Regions from separate parts of the Pseudomonas sp. BGA-UO-ETr-WB11 genome, predicted to be linked through region 3. Evidence: riboswitches for the same ligand, from Rfam matches in the RefSeq annotation. Region 3 holds a riboswitch; each other region holds the start of a gene.

Region 1 (4,590 bases), on a different contig from region 3:
TGATCACGGCGGCTTCGGCGCTGTGCAGGCGCTGCTTGAGTTCGTCTTCGGGGAGCACGCCGGAGAGCACGCTTAACGATTGGTTGCGGTACACCAGTGGGGTGCCGAGCACCGAGGCGCAGCCGAGCATGGAGCACACGCCGGGCACCACCTCCACGTCGTACTGGCCGGCCAAACGGTCGTGCAGGTACATGTAAGAGCCATAGAAAAACGGGTCGCCTTCGCAGATCACCGCCACGTCATGGCCGGAGTCGAGCTGGGCGGCGATCTGCACCGCGCAGGTGTCGTAGAAGTCGCTGATCACATCTTCATAACTGAGCGGCGCGGCGAGTTTTTCCGTGGTCACCGGGTACACCAGCGGCAGGCGCTGTTGGGCGTCCGTCAGGTGCTGTTCGATGATGCCGAAGGCGTTGCCGCCATGGCCTTTGTTGGCTTTGGCCTTGGCCACGAAGTAGCCGACCACCGACGCCGATTGCAGCAGGCGCAGGGCCTTGAGGGTGATCAGCTCGGGGTCGCCAGGGCCGACGCCGAGCCCCAGCAGGCGGCCTTTTTGTACTGTCATCATTCCACCTCCGTAGCCAGGGCGTTGACCGCCGCCACCGCCATGGCGCTACCGCCGCGCCGGCCGCGCACGATCACATAGGGCACGCCACGGCTGTCGGCAGCCAGGGCGTCCTTGGATTCGGCTGCGCCGATAAAGCCCACCGGCATGCCGATGATCAGCGCCGGTTTCGGTGCGCCGGCGTCGAGCATTTCCAGCAGATAAAACAGTGCGGTGGGCGCGTTGCCGATCACCACCACGCTGCCTTCCAGGTGCTCGCGCCAGTGCTCCAAGGCGACTGCCGAACGGGTATTGCCCAGTGCGCGGGCCTGCTCAATCACACCGTCGTTATGCAGGGTGCAGATCACCGGGTTGTTGGCGGCCAGGCGCGGGCGGGTGATGCCCTCGGCGACCATCCGCGCATCGCAGAGAATTGCTGCACCCTTGGCCAGCGCCGCGCGACCGGCAGCGCCAGCGCCAGGGGAGAAGCGCAGGTCCTGCACCACATCGACCATGCCGCAGGCGTGGATGACCCGCACCGCGAGCTTTTCCAGATCCGCCGGGATCGCCGACAAGTCAGCCTCGGCGCGGATGGTGGCGAAGGATTGGCGGTAGATTTCCTGACCGTCGCGGATGTACTCAAGCATCGCTGTTTCCTGTTGCGCAGTGGGCGGCGAACCAGTCGCCGGCCTCGTCGATAGTCATGGCGGCGACCAGCAGCTGGCCGAAACCGGCCGCCTCGGGCATGCGTTGATAGAGCTGGTAGTGGTCGTTGTTGCTGGCCAGCAGGGTAAAAGGCGCGGTGTGCGCGGCGGCGCAGGAGCGTGGGCAGGCGCTGATATGCACGTGCGGGCACGCCGTGCTGGCGCGCAGGCGCTCGGCCAATTGCAGGGCATCGGCCTTGCTGTCGGTCAGGCCCTTGGCGCAGCCCGTTGAGCCGCTGCAGGCGATCAGATGGCCGAGTGGCTCACGGGCGTCGGTGAGCAGGCCGATTTCGGCCAATGCCTGCAATACGGCGTCGGCTGCTGCGCTGGGGATGTTCGGCAGCAGCAAGCCCTGCCAGGGTGTCAGACGCAGGCTGGCATCGCCGTATTGCTCGGCCAGATCGGCCAGGGCCAACAGCTGGTTGGCGCTGATTCGCCCCAGGCGCGCCGCTGCGGCAACCATCTGCAAACCCGTTTGCTGCTGGGCAATCAGGCCCATGGGCGCGCGGCACGGCACCTCAGGGCGGCGCCAGTGGCTAACGGCCTGGTCGCGTCGCAGCGGGAAGGGCAGGCGCGCTTGCAGGTGCTCGATAAACGCGGCCACCGGTAAGGTGCTGAGTAATTGCCGCATGCGGTTTTGCCCGGGGCCAGCGAGCTGCAAAAACACGCTTAGAACCCCGTGCACCAACGTCAGACCATGTTCGATAGGCACCGCCGCCAGGGCCGGATCGCTCGGGCTGCCGGCCAGGCCGAACGCCAGCCACTGCGGTTCGCCGGGCAGGGCGCTGAGCCATAGATCATGGGGGTGTTGCAGCATCGCCAACGACTCGCCGCCATCCAGTTGTAGGGCAAACTTGGCCGACAGCGCGTGCAGCTCAGGGTGGTTTTCCAGTAGGGCGAGAATCTGTGTGGCCAGCGGCCGGGTGTCCCACAGCGCGGCGCGGTCGAGGCCGGCAGCGGGGCTGAGCATTAGGTTGCGCACGTCATCGGCAGCAAGGTTGCGTGGGCCCAGGCCGGCGTCCAGCAGTTGCGCGATCAGCGCGTTCTCGCAACCGCTGCGCACGCCACGAATCTGCAGGTTGCTGCGGTTGGTCAGCTCCAATACACCACTGGCGCAGTGGCTGGCGGCCCCGGCAATGGCGCGTGCCTGCTGACTGTGCAGTTGCCCGCCTGGCAGTTTGACGCGGCAAATACCGCCATCCAGGGCGTGCACGATGCGCAGCAAGCCGGGGCAGGCGGATGGACGCGTGGCCATTGACGGTGGCGTGGCGGGTGGGAGGTTCAAACGGTCACCAAATACAAAGGGTGCGGCGACCAAACCCACTCGGTTCTGCACTAGCAGAACGTCAGCGATCTGTGGGGTGCGCATAAACGCCCCCCACAGATCGCCAAGGCATCGGTACACCCCGCCCGATGATGGCACTCGCGACCAGCGTCGTCGGCAGGTCTCCTGGCTGTCAGGTCAACATCGTTGTGCGGCCTTCCCGGTTGCCCAGTGACACGTATGCACATCGACTCGCTGATTACAGTTGCGGGGGCAGCCACGGCTGACAACACTCGGTTGTTTCCGTGTTCCCTCTTAGGCCAATGGGCAGAGCCCATTAAGCACCGACGAATAATGGCGCTATTATGCCCGCTTTTCCCTCGCCGCCGGCAAGCAAACTTGTCTGTCTGCCGGCGGGTGGACGACAGATAAGGACAGCGCATGGCACCCTGGCTGACGGTGGTGGGTATCGGTGAAGAGGGCTATGCCGGCTTGGGCAAGGCGGCCCGACGGGCCTTGTTGGCCGCGGAGGTGATTGTCGGTGCGCCGCGTCAGCTGCAGTTGTTGCCCCGCTGCATTCGCGCGCCGCAGCAAACCTGGCCAAGCCCGTTCAGCCTCGATGGGCTGCTGGCGCGACGCGGCACGCCGGTGTGCGTGCTGGCCAGTGGTGACCCCATGCTGTTTGGCGTGGGTGCCAGCCTCGCCCGGCACGTACCCGCTGATGAGCTGCAGGTGCTGCCGGCGCCATCGTCGGTTTCCCTGGCCGCTGCACGCATGGCCTGGCCGCTGCAGGAAGTGACTGTACTGAGCCTGGTGGCGCGGCCCTTGGCGGCGTTGCACGCGCAGGTCCATCACGGCGCGCGGCTGTTGATCCTCAGTAACGATGGCAGCAGCCCGGCGGCGATTGCCCAGTTGCTGCGCGAGCGCGGGTTTGGCCCCAGTCGGCTGACCGTGCTGGAGCATTTGGGCGGCCCGCAAGAACGGCGGATCGATGGACTGGCGGCCAGTTGGGGTCTGAGTGACGCCGCGGCGCTGAATATCGTGGCGGTGGATTGTCTCGCCGGCCACGACGCCCAACGTCTGCCGCTGACCGTCGGCCTGCCTGACAGTGCTTACCAACACGATGGCCAACTGACCAAACGCGATGTGCGCGCCATCACTCTGGCCCGGCTGGCGCCGAAACCCGGCGAACTGCTCTGGGATGTCGGCGCCGGTTGTGGCTCCATCGCCATCGAATGGCTGCGCAGCCACCCCAGTTGCCGGGCGATTGCCATCGAGGCTGACGCCGGTCGGCAGCAGTTGATCAAGCACAACCGTGACGCCCTCGGTGTGCCACAGCTGCAACTGCTGGCCGCCCAGGCGCCCGAGGCTTTGCTCGGCCTGGAGGCGCCGCAGGCGATCTTTATCGGCGGCGGCGTGACTCACCCCGGCGTGCTGGAGTACTGCTGGCAACACCTGCAACCTGGCGGACGCCTGGTGGCCAATGCCGTCACCCTGCAAAGCGAGGTCACGCTGCTGGCCTGGCGCGCCGAGCATGGTGGCGAGCTGACGCGCATTCAGGTCGCCCAGGCCAAGCCGCTGGGTGACTTCGACACCTGGCGCAGCGCCTTGCCGATTACCCTGCTGGAGCTGCACAAACCCTGTTGATCGGCTTGCGAGCGCGGCTCAGGGCGCGTTCGGATGGCCTGTTCTCAACCCGTAAGTAAGGAGTCTGGGTGAGCCGTATCTTGTTATTGGGTGGGGTTGGCGATGCGCTGGCGATTGCCCGTCGCCTGGCGCCGCAGGACATCTACAGCCTGGCCGGCCTGGGCAAAGTTCCCGCTGATCTGCCATGTCAGGTGCGCGTCGGCGGTTACGGCGGTGCCGAGGGATTGGCGGCTTTTATGGCTGCCGAAGGCATCGACTTGCTATTGGATATCACCCATCCCTACGCCGCGCAGATCAGCGCCAACGCCGCACGCGCCGCTGAACTCAGTGGCGTGCCGTGCTGGGCATTACGGCGTCCTGGCTGGCAAGCGGGCGGTGGCGATGACTGGCGCGAAGTGGCCGACTGGGCCGCGTTGAGTACGGCGCTTGAGCTT
Region 2 (4,590 bases), on a different contig from region 3:
TGGTGACCATTTCGGTGTAGAGCAGGGCATGCTTGGAGAGTAGGCGCAGGAAGAACCGGCAATGGCGGTCGGTCCAATCCATCATCGGCGCAACGCTGAATTTCCTGCTTAAAACGTGCTGATTAGAAAGGTCTTTTTCCAATGCAATAACCTGGGGCATAGCTAGAAGAACTCAGTAAGTGCACAGCAGGCGCACAGGAGGAAAACGGGGTGGAGATTATACAGGTCTCGAGGCCTTGCTTCTGTGCACATCAATGTGAACGCAAGAGCTGCGAGCTGCAAACGGCTCAAGAGGTCCTGTGGTTGACGAGCACGGGAGCAGCGCTTTTGAACACCACGTCCTGCTGGGTACGGTCACATTTGCTTTGGTCATGTGCGTGGTGATGGGGCGTCGGCGCCAGCCTCAATAGTCAGGCGTGTTACCTGCGCGGAACAGGTGCTGAGTGCCGGGTTGGTAAAGCGCGGAGTCGGCAAAGTCCTCGGCGCCCAAGACTCTGCCAACCAGAATCAGGGCCGTGCGGCGAAAGCCTTTGGCCTGCACCAAGGCCTCGATATCCGCCAGGGTGCCGCTGACCCAGTCTTGGTCAGGCCAGCTGGCGCGATGGACCACCGCAATCGGGCAATCGGCGCCATAGTGCGGCAGCAGTTCGGCGATAATTTTTTTCAGGTGCACCACGCCCAGGTGAATGGCCATGGTCGCGCCATGGCGGGCGAGGTCAGCCAGTTGCTCACCGGCGGGCATCTCCGACTTGCTGGCGTAGCGGGTAAGAATCACGGTTTGCGAGACGGCGGGTAGGGTCAGTTCACTTTCCAGCAGCGCCGCACAGGCCGCCGTGGCCGTGACGCCGGGGATGATCTGAAACGGGATCGCCAGTGCTCGCAGGTGGCGGATCTGTTCGCCGATGGCGCCGTACAGTGACGGGTCGCCGGAGTGCACGCGGGCCACGTCCTGGCCTTTGTCGTGGGCCTCACGGATCAGCTTGATTATTTGTGTCAGGTGCAGTTCGGCGGTGTTGACCAGTCGTTCGGCGCGATGGCCTTCGAGCACCGCTTCCGGCACCAGTGAACCGGCATACAGGATCACCGGACAACTGCGCAGCAGGCGCTGCCCCTTGACGGTGATCAGCTCCGGGTCACCGGGGCCGGCACCAATGAAATAGACGGTCATGCAGGCTCCGTGATTGGGGCGACGGCGATCGCGCAGGTGGCGCGGGCGTTGTGCTGGCGGGGGCCAAGTAACGTGGCGCGGCCACCATTGAGATATTCGGCCTGGGCCAGCGCGCAGGCTTCGGCCACTCCGGCGCTGCCGGTCAGTTGTCGACTGAGTTCTGAGTGCTGACTTAGGCGCGCATCATAAGGTTGTAGCTGTGCGCTGCTCAGCCAGTACAGGGGGATTTGCAACTCGCTGGCCAGTTGCAGCAACGCAGGTTCCCCTCGTTTGTGTTGGCTGCTGGCAAGGCCGGTAAGCGCGCTGAGTGGCAGGTCATGGGTGGTCAGCGTGTGTTGCAGCAGGTCGCGCAACTCGCTCAGTGGGCAATTCTGCCGGCAACCCAGTCCCGCTACGTAGTGCATGTTCAGCGGGTCACGCGCGCGTACAGGTGGCGCAGGTGTTAGCGACAAGGCTAAGAGCTTGCGCAAGGGGCGCTAAAGAGGACAGCGTGCCGGACATGGTGTGACCTTCTGTGGGGAGTGAACGCGAGAGAAGGTACGCAGCACGACAATAGCCCGGGGCGAGCTAAAAATCCGGCGCGCACCCGCCCACCGCGGATTGCCAAACAAGGCTCAGGCCGGTCTCCGGGCTTGCGACGACTGTCGTGGACAGTTCAGGGTTGACCTTCCCATGCCGAGGCACAGTGGTTAACACAACCCTTGCGTCTGCTTACCGTTGCGGGGGCAGCGCCGGACTCACACCGGCTTCCCGTTTCACCCCACACACGACGGTGCGAGACACCTGAAACAGCTTTTTAGAACATCACGAAGCGCCCCCGAGCGTCAACCATGGCATTGACCTGCCCCAAGTCACTGCGTAGCCTTCGCGGCATTCGAGGTTCTTCGGTTATGCGCCGAAGCTAAGAGGGAACGCGGTGATGCCGCGGCTGCCCCCGCAACTGTGAACGACCAAACCCCCTTCGATACACCACTGCCTGCCGGCGGGAAGGTGAAGGAACTGCGCAACGCGCGGGTCGTGAGCCAGGAGACCTGCCTCGCAATGTTTTTGACAACCGGGCGGGGTGCTCCGGTGGTGCAGGGTTGCGACGCGTTGGCGTTGCCCCCGTTGCCGCCTGCCTGCTCGCCGAACCCTTCGACGCTGCGCAGGCCACCCATGAAAACCTTCAGCAAACTTCCCGTCACCATCGTTACCGGCTTCCTCGGCGCCGGCAAAACCACCCTGTTGCGGCATATGCTCGGCCACGCCGACGGTCGGCGTATCGCGGTGATCGTCAACGAGTTTGGCGAGCTGGGCATCGACGGCGAAATCCTCAAGCAGTGCTCCATCGGTTGCAGCGAAGAAGACGCCAACGGCCGCATCTTCGAGCTGGCCAACGGCTGCCTGTGCTGCACCGTGCAGGAAGAATTCTTCCCAGTGATGCGCGAGCTGGTGGCACGCCGTGGCGAGCTCGACCACATCCTGATTGAAACTTCCGGCCTGGCCTTGCCCAAGCCGTTGGTGCAGGCCTTTAACTGGCCGGAAATCCGCAACGCCTGCACCGTCGATGCGGTCATCACCGTGGTCGACAGCCCGGCCGTGGCCGCCGGCACCTTCGCCGCCTTTCCTGAGCAAGTCGACGCGCAGCGCCAGCTTGACCCGAACCTGGACCACGAATCGCCGCTGCATGAGCTGTTCGCCGACCAGTTGGCCAGCGCCGACCTGGTGATCCTCAACAAGGCCGACCTGCTCGACGCCGCCGCCCTGGCTGCGGTGCGTGCGGAAGTCGCCGAGGAACTGCCGCCCGCAGTGAAAATCATCGAAGCCCATGGCGGCGAGCTGCCGCTGGATGTGCTGCTGGGCCTGAACTGCGAGACCGAGCTGCATATCGATGCGCGCAAGACCCACCATGACCTGGAAGGCCATGAAGAACACGATCACGACGAGTTCGACTCCTTCGCCATCGAGCTGCCTGAAGCCGAGGAAGCCCGTCTGCTGCAAGCGCTGAAAAGCGCCGTCAGCACCCACGGCATTCTGCGCATCAAGGGCTTTGTGGCGATTCCCGGCAAACCGATGCGCCTGCTGCTGCAAGGCGTCGGCCAGCGTTTTGACAAACACTTCGACCGCGCCTGGCAGGCCGACGAGGCGCGTATCACCCGTTTGATTGTGATCGGCCAGAGCCTCGATCAAGCCGCTATCGAAGCCGAACTACGGGCGGCGCTGGCCTGATGAGTGTAGGAGCGGCTTTAGCCGCGAACGCGGCTTCGCGGCTAAAGCCGCTCCTACGGAACGCCTGATCCCATGCACTTATTGCGCACCCAACCCGGCAGCCAAGTGCCGGTCGACAGCATCGCCGACCTCGGCCAGACCCCGGCCGAGCTGGTGATTCTGTGCACCGGCGATTCGCAGTTGTCGCTGTTGGCGGAGGTGGCGCGGCAGTTGCCGGCGGATTACCCGAGCCTGCGCCTGGCCAGCCCGGCGCAGCTGAGCAATCACGCCTCGGTGGATTTTTACGTCGAGCAGGTGTTGCAGCACGCCAGGGTCATCCTGATTTCCGTGCACGGTGGCGTCAGCTACTGGCGCTACGGCATCGAGCGTTTGGTCGAGCTGGCCGAGCGCGGCGCACAAGTCATCATGGTGCCGGGTTGCGACAATCCCGATCCGGAACTGATGGCGTTGAGTAGCGTGCCGCTGGCGGAGGCCGAGCGGCTCTGGCAGTTCCTGCGCCAGGGCGGGGCGGCCAATGCCCAGCAGCTGTTCAACTGCATCGCCAGCCACTGGTTGCAGCGTGACTACCCCTGGGTAGAACCGCAGCCGCTGCCGCGCGTGGGCCTGTATCACCCGCAGCTGAGCACCCCGAGCCTGGCTGATTGGCAAGCTGATTGGCAGGTCGGTGCGCCGGTGGCGGCGCTGCTGTTCTACCGCACCCAGGTGCAGGCGGCAAATACCGGCTTTATTGATGTGTTCTGCCAGCGCTTGCAGGCCCATGGCCTTAATCCGCTGCCGATTGCCGTGGCCAGCCTCAAGGAAGCGGCCTGCCTGGCCCAAGTCGAGGACTGGCTGGACGAAGCCGATGCCCGCTTGATTATCAACACCACTGCATTCGCCCTGTCTAACCCGGAAGCGCCGAGCGCACGACCTTTCCGCCGCGATATCCCGGTGCTGCAAGCCATCTGCGCGCTGGATAACCATGAGCAGTGGCAAGCCAATGACCAGGGCCTGGGTTCGCGCGACCTGGCCATGCATATCGTGCTGCCCGAGCTGGATGGCCGGCTGATAACCAAGCCGATCAGCTTCAAGGGCCTGGCCTGGCGCAGCGAGCGCAGCCAGAGCGATGTGGTCTGTTACCAGCCCCATCTGCCGGGGATGGACTTTGTCGCCGAGCTGGCGCGTAACTGGATTGCTCTGGCGCGCAAACACAACGCCGACAAGCGCATCGCCCT
Region 3 (4,590 bases):
TATTGGTCGGCAGCACCCGATCGAGGATGCCGTCGCGACGCATATAGGCGTGGGCCAGCACGTAGTCGCCGATGGTCTGCGATTGGCGCAAGCCGCCGCAGTGGCCAATCATCAGCCAGCAATGAGGACGCAGCACAGCAAGGTGGTCGGTGATGTTCTTCGCGTTGGAGGGGCCGACGCCGATATTCACCAAGGTCACGCCGTGACCATCGCTGGCAACCAGGTGGTAGGCCGGCATCTGGTAGCGGTGCCAGACCACGCTGTCGATCACCGCCTGCATCACCTCTTCATCCATGTCGCACTCGACCATCACGTTGCCAGGCAAGACCATGCGCACGTAACGCGGATTGCTGCGCAGTTGCTCGACGCCGTGGCGGATGAACTGATCAACATAGCGGTGGTAGTTGGTCAGCAGAATCCATGGCTGTACATGCCGCCAGTCGCTGCCGCTGTAGTGCTGCAGGCGCTTGAGGGAGAAATCCACCCGCGCCGCATCGAACAGCGCCAGCGGCATCGGGTCGGCGTCCTGCCAGTCATAGAGACCGTCGGCCACGCCATCGGTGGCAGCCGACAGGTCGGTACTGGGAAACACCCGCGCCAGTTCAGCAGCGGTTACCCCGGCGGCAGCCAGTTCTTCGCCATGCTCGACGACGTAGGGATAGGGAATGTTCTGCTCGCTGAGGCCGACTTCAACAGTCACGGTGAAGTCACTCATCAGCGGCCCAAGCTGGTCGAGCAGGTAGCCGCGAAAGGCGTCTGGATGGGTGACGGTGACGCTGTAGGTCCCCGGGCTTTCCATCTTGGCATAGGCGCGCGTGCTGCTCGGCACCTCGCCCTGGCAGGCGTAGATCAGGCGCAGCAAGGGGTAACGAAACTCGCTGCGCTGGGCCTCAGTCGGCCGCTCGCGGGTTTTCAGGTAGTGCCTGATAGCCTGGCCGAGGGCTGAACAGGAGCGGGCATGCAGAGCGGCCAGGCGATCAACCGCCTCTTCGGCAGTAGCGGCGACAACAAAGTCATCGGTACAAAGGTTCACAGAGCATCTTCCTGGCTGATCGGACAGGCTCTATCTTGCCCTGATCCGCCGCGCCTGTGATAGCGCGACGTGACCCGTCGGAACATGCCACGCGGCGCTAGCCAAGCCGCCGCGTCAGCGCTGCTCGACTCAGGCCGCCTGATGCAGTCGGGCGTTAAACAGTGGCCCGCGGCTATATACAGACAGCGCCTTGGCGGCGGCCAGCACTCCCAGATCGACCAGCGGTTCGATCAGGATCACGCTCATATACGCCAGGCCAAAGCTACCCACGGCCATGAGGTTGTCACTGGCAAAGCCGTTGCCATACAACGCCCAGAAACCAACCCAGGCCACGATGCCGCCCTGATAGGCCGTCGACAGTGTCAGCGCCTGTTTGTAGGAGAGGTCCACATACGCGGTGCCTGGGGCAATGATGCGTTTGGCCAGCACGCTGATCGCCCACAAGGGCACCAGCAAGGTGGTGACGTTCATGCCGTACTGAGGCAAGTCGAACTGGGCGAACAACAGCCCCTGCAAGAGCAGGCCGGCGGCTAGACCGATGGCGGCCGCACCGGCACCAAACAGCAGCAGCAAGGTCGAGCCGAGGATCAGGTGTACCTCGGAGACCCCGACCGCCTGATGCGGGAAGACCTCGAAGAAGCAGAAAACCAGCGCTGTGGTCAGCAGACTGCGCAACGCCAGAGCAGCAAGGCCGCCATTGCTGCGCACGCTGTCGAGTGCAAGTTTGCTCGTCAGCCCAAGGGCCGTGACTGCGGTTGCGTAGCTGAGCATAAGTTTGGCGCCTTCAACGACGCCGGGTTCGATGTGCATAGAGATTCCTGTACCGCGCCCACCGCGCGATGATCCGGATTGAGGGAATGGGCATAAGCGCCCGACTTCGATGGCAGGTCTCCTGGCTCACGGTTTAACACTTCGCCCGCCTTCCCAGCCTTACTGGCCAGTGGCGTATGGGCGTCATCTACCGTTTACAGTTGCGGGGGCAGCCATGGCTTCGGCACCTGTTGGGGTGCCACCATGTTCCCTTTTCATCCAGTCGCGTGACACGAGCTGGAACCATCGGCGGCCACCTTACCCGGCGGCCGTTAGAAATGACAGAGCCCGGCGTTTACCGCGCAGGTAAACCAACGGACTGAGTAGCGCCTGACGCCGCATGACGCAAGCAAGTGAAGACGCCACTGGCATTGGCGCACAGCTGCCCCTGGGCATCGTGCAGCGTGGCCTGCACCGCGATCTGTCGCCCGTTACGCTGCAGCACGCGGGCCTCCGTACGTAGCGGCAAGGCCGTAAGACCAATCGGGCGCAGGTAATTCACTTGCAGGCTAGCGGTCACGTAGACCTCCTCGGCACTGGCCTGCGAGTACACCGCCAATCCCAGCGCCGCATCGAACAGCGTGGCGGTGTAGCCGCCATGCACACCGCCGAGCGGATTGAAGTGCACGGCCGGCGGCTGACTGCTGAAACCCGCCACCCCGGCTGCGGCCTGCAACTGAGAGATCCCGTAGTCCGCACCAATATCACCGGCCAGCCAGGCCTTTAACCGCTCAAAAAGACTGGTGTGCATAATGCTCAGTCCTCAGCTCAGGTGCGGCGTACTGCGCGCCAGCAGCGCCTCGACATTCACCCCACGCGGCAGGGTGCCGTAGACGCGCCCGCAGTGACCCAGGCGGCTGGCGATAAAGGCGTCGCTCACCGCGGCATTGCCGGCCTCCAGCAGTAGCTTGGCCTGCAGGGCGATGGCCACGTCCTCGGTCAGTTGGCGGGCGCGGTATTGGATGTCGTCTTTGTCGGCGAAGGCGTTTTTCAACTGGCCGATATGGGCGTGCAGGCGCGCATCGCCATGGCCGTCGCCGAGCTCGGCAAACAGCGCATCGAGCACACCCGGCTCCTTGGACAAGGCGCGCAGCACGTCCAGGCATTGCACGTTGCCGGAGCCTTCCCAGGTGGAGTTGACCGGCGCTTCGCGGTACAGCCGCGGCAGGATGGTCTCTTCGACATAGCCGGCGCCGCCCATGCACTCGGCGGCTTCATTGATCATCGCTGGCGCGCGCTTGCAGATCCAATACTTGCCAATTGCCGTGACCAGGCGAGCGAACTTCTGTTCCTGCTCGTCATCCCCACGGTCCAGGGCGTGGCCCATGCGCAGGGTCAGGGCCAGGGCCGCTTCGCTTTCCAGGGCCAGGTCGGCCAGCACGTTTTGCATCAGCGGTTGCTCGGCCAACAACTTGCCACTGACCTGGCGGTGCGCGCAGTGGTGCGCGGCCTGGGTCAGGGCCTGACGCATCAGGCTGCTGGAGCCGACCATGCAGTCAAAGCGGGTCAGCGCCACCATCTCGATGATGGTCGGCACGCCGCGCCCCTCTTCACCGACCATCCAGGCCAGGGCACCGCGGAACTCCACTTCGCTGGAGGCGTTGGCCCAGTTGCCCAGTTTGTTTTTCAGGCGCTGCACATAGAACTGGTTACGCGAGCCGTCCGGGCGATGGCGCGGCAGCAGAAAGCAGGTCAAGCCCTTGTCGGTGTAAGCCAGGGTGAGGAAGGCATCGCACATCGGCGCCGAACAGAACCACTTGTGCCCTACCAACTCATAGGCCTGACCCGGCCCGCCAGCACTCACGGCATGGGCGCGGGTGGTGTTGGCGCGCACATCGGTGCCGCCCTGCTTCTCGGTCATGGCCATGCCAATGGTGACACCGGCCTTGTGCTCCATTGGCACGTTGCGTGGGTCGTACTCGCTGGCGAGGATCTTCGGCAGCCAGATCTCGGCCACCTCAGGCTGCAGCTTGAGGGCCGGCACCGAGGCGAAGGTCATGGTCAGCGGACAGCCACTGGCGGCTTCGGCCTGACTGTGCAGATAGGTCAGGCCGGCGCGGGCAACATGGGCACCGGCACGCGGATCGGTCCAGGGCAGCGAGTGCAGGCCATGCTCGATGGCTGTGGCCATCAGCTGGTGATAGGCCGGGTGAAACTCCACCAGATCGGCGCGATTGCCGTAGCGATCATGGCTCTTGAACACCGGTTTGTTTTCATTGGCGAGAAAGCCCGCCGCCATCAGCGGCCCGCCGGCCAGCGCACCATAGGCATCCAGTTTGTCGGCCGCCCAGCCAGCGCCGAAGCGCTGCACCCACTCTTGCAATGGCCGGTCGAGGCGGTACAGGTTGGCGCCATCGAGGGACGGCACCTGATTGAACACGTCGTGGGTTTCGGCGTACTGATGCAGGCTCATGGGACAGTCTCCAGGCGAGGTTCAGGATCGAGGGTCGACAGGTCGGCGCCAACCGCGCGCAGACAGAAATGACTCAGGCCCAGGCTGACCGCCGCCAGTTGCTGCGGATCGGGCTGCGGGCTTTGCGCGGCCGGGGCCAGCGGCCCGACCAGGGCTTCGGCAATCGCACCGACCAGGCAGGCGGCGGTCAGGGCCGGCGGTTGCAGGGCAAACTGGCCGGCGCTCATGCCTTCCAGCAACAGATCGCCAAACAGTTCGGCATAGGCCTGGCGGTAGATCAGGCGCTGCTCGTCAACCTGCGGCTCCACCGGCTCGGCGATCAAGGCATAGGCCA

The links. Region 3 has a riboswitch for cobalamin ahead of AC56DI_RS06235 (energy-coupling factor ABC transporter permease). Riboswitches for the same ligand answer to the same signal wherever they lie in the genome.
Region 1: linked by a shared signal. The riboswitch ahead of cobG (precorrin-3B synthase) and the one ahead of AC56DI_RS06235 (energy-coupling factor ABC transporter permease) in region 3 are both predicted to bind cobalamin.
Region 2: linked by a shared signal. The riboswitch ahead of cobW (cobalamin biosynthesis protein CobW) and the one ahead of AC56DI_RS06235 (energy-coupling factor ABC transporter permease) in region 3 are both predicted to bind cobalamin.

What each region holds. Positions count from the first base shown of each region.
Region 1 is NZ_JCAQOS010000004.1:279,533-284,122, forward strand. It holds gene AC56DI_RS04465 (precorrin-2 C(20)-methyltransferase) at 1-565, opposite strand, end outside; gene AC56DI_RS04470 (precorrin-8X methylmutase) at 562-1,188, opposite strand; gene cobG (precorrin-3B synthase) at 1,181-2,500, opposite strand; cobalamin riboswitch at 2,669-2,873, opposite strand; gene cbiE (precorrin-6y C5,15-methyltransferase (decarboxylating) subunit CbiE) at 2,951-4,156, shown strand; gene AC56DI_RS04485 (cobalt-precorrin-6A reductase) at 4,225-4,590, shown strand, end outside.
Region 2 is NZ_JCAQOS010000004.1:265,651-270,240, forward strand. It holds gene dusA (tRNA dihydrouridine(20/20a) synthase DusA) at 1-160, opposite strand, end outside; gene cobM (precorrin-4 C(11)-methyltransferase) at 404-1,168, opposite strand; gene AC56DI_RS04420 (cobalamin biosynthesis protein) at 1,165-1,572, opposite strand; cobalamin riboswitch at 1,769-1,970, opposite strand; cobalamin riboswitch at 2,029-2,221, shown strand; gene cobW (cobalamin biosynthesis protein CobW) at 2,324-3,376, shown strand; gene cobN (cobaltochelatase subunit CobN) at 3,449-4,590, shown strand, end outside.
Region 3 is NZ_JCAQOS010000005.1:177,831-182,420, reverse strand. It holds gene amn (AMP nucleosidase) at 1-1,033, opposite strand, end outside; gene AC56DI_RS06235 (energy-coupling factor ABC transporter permease) at 1,163-1,843, opposite strand; cobalamin riboswitch at 1,899-2,106, opposite strand; gene AC56DI_RS06230 (PaaI family thioesterase) at 2,139-2,594, opposite strand; gene AC56DI_RS06225 (acyl-CoA dehydrogenase family protein) at 2,607-4,256, opposite strand; gene AC56DI_RS06220 (TetR/AcrR family transcriptional regulator) at 4,253-4,590, opposite strand, start outside.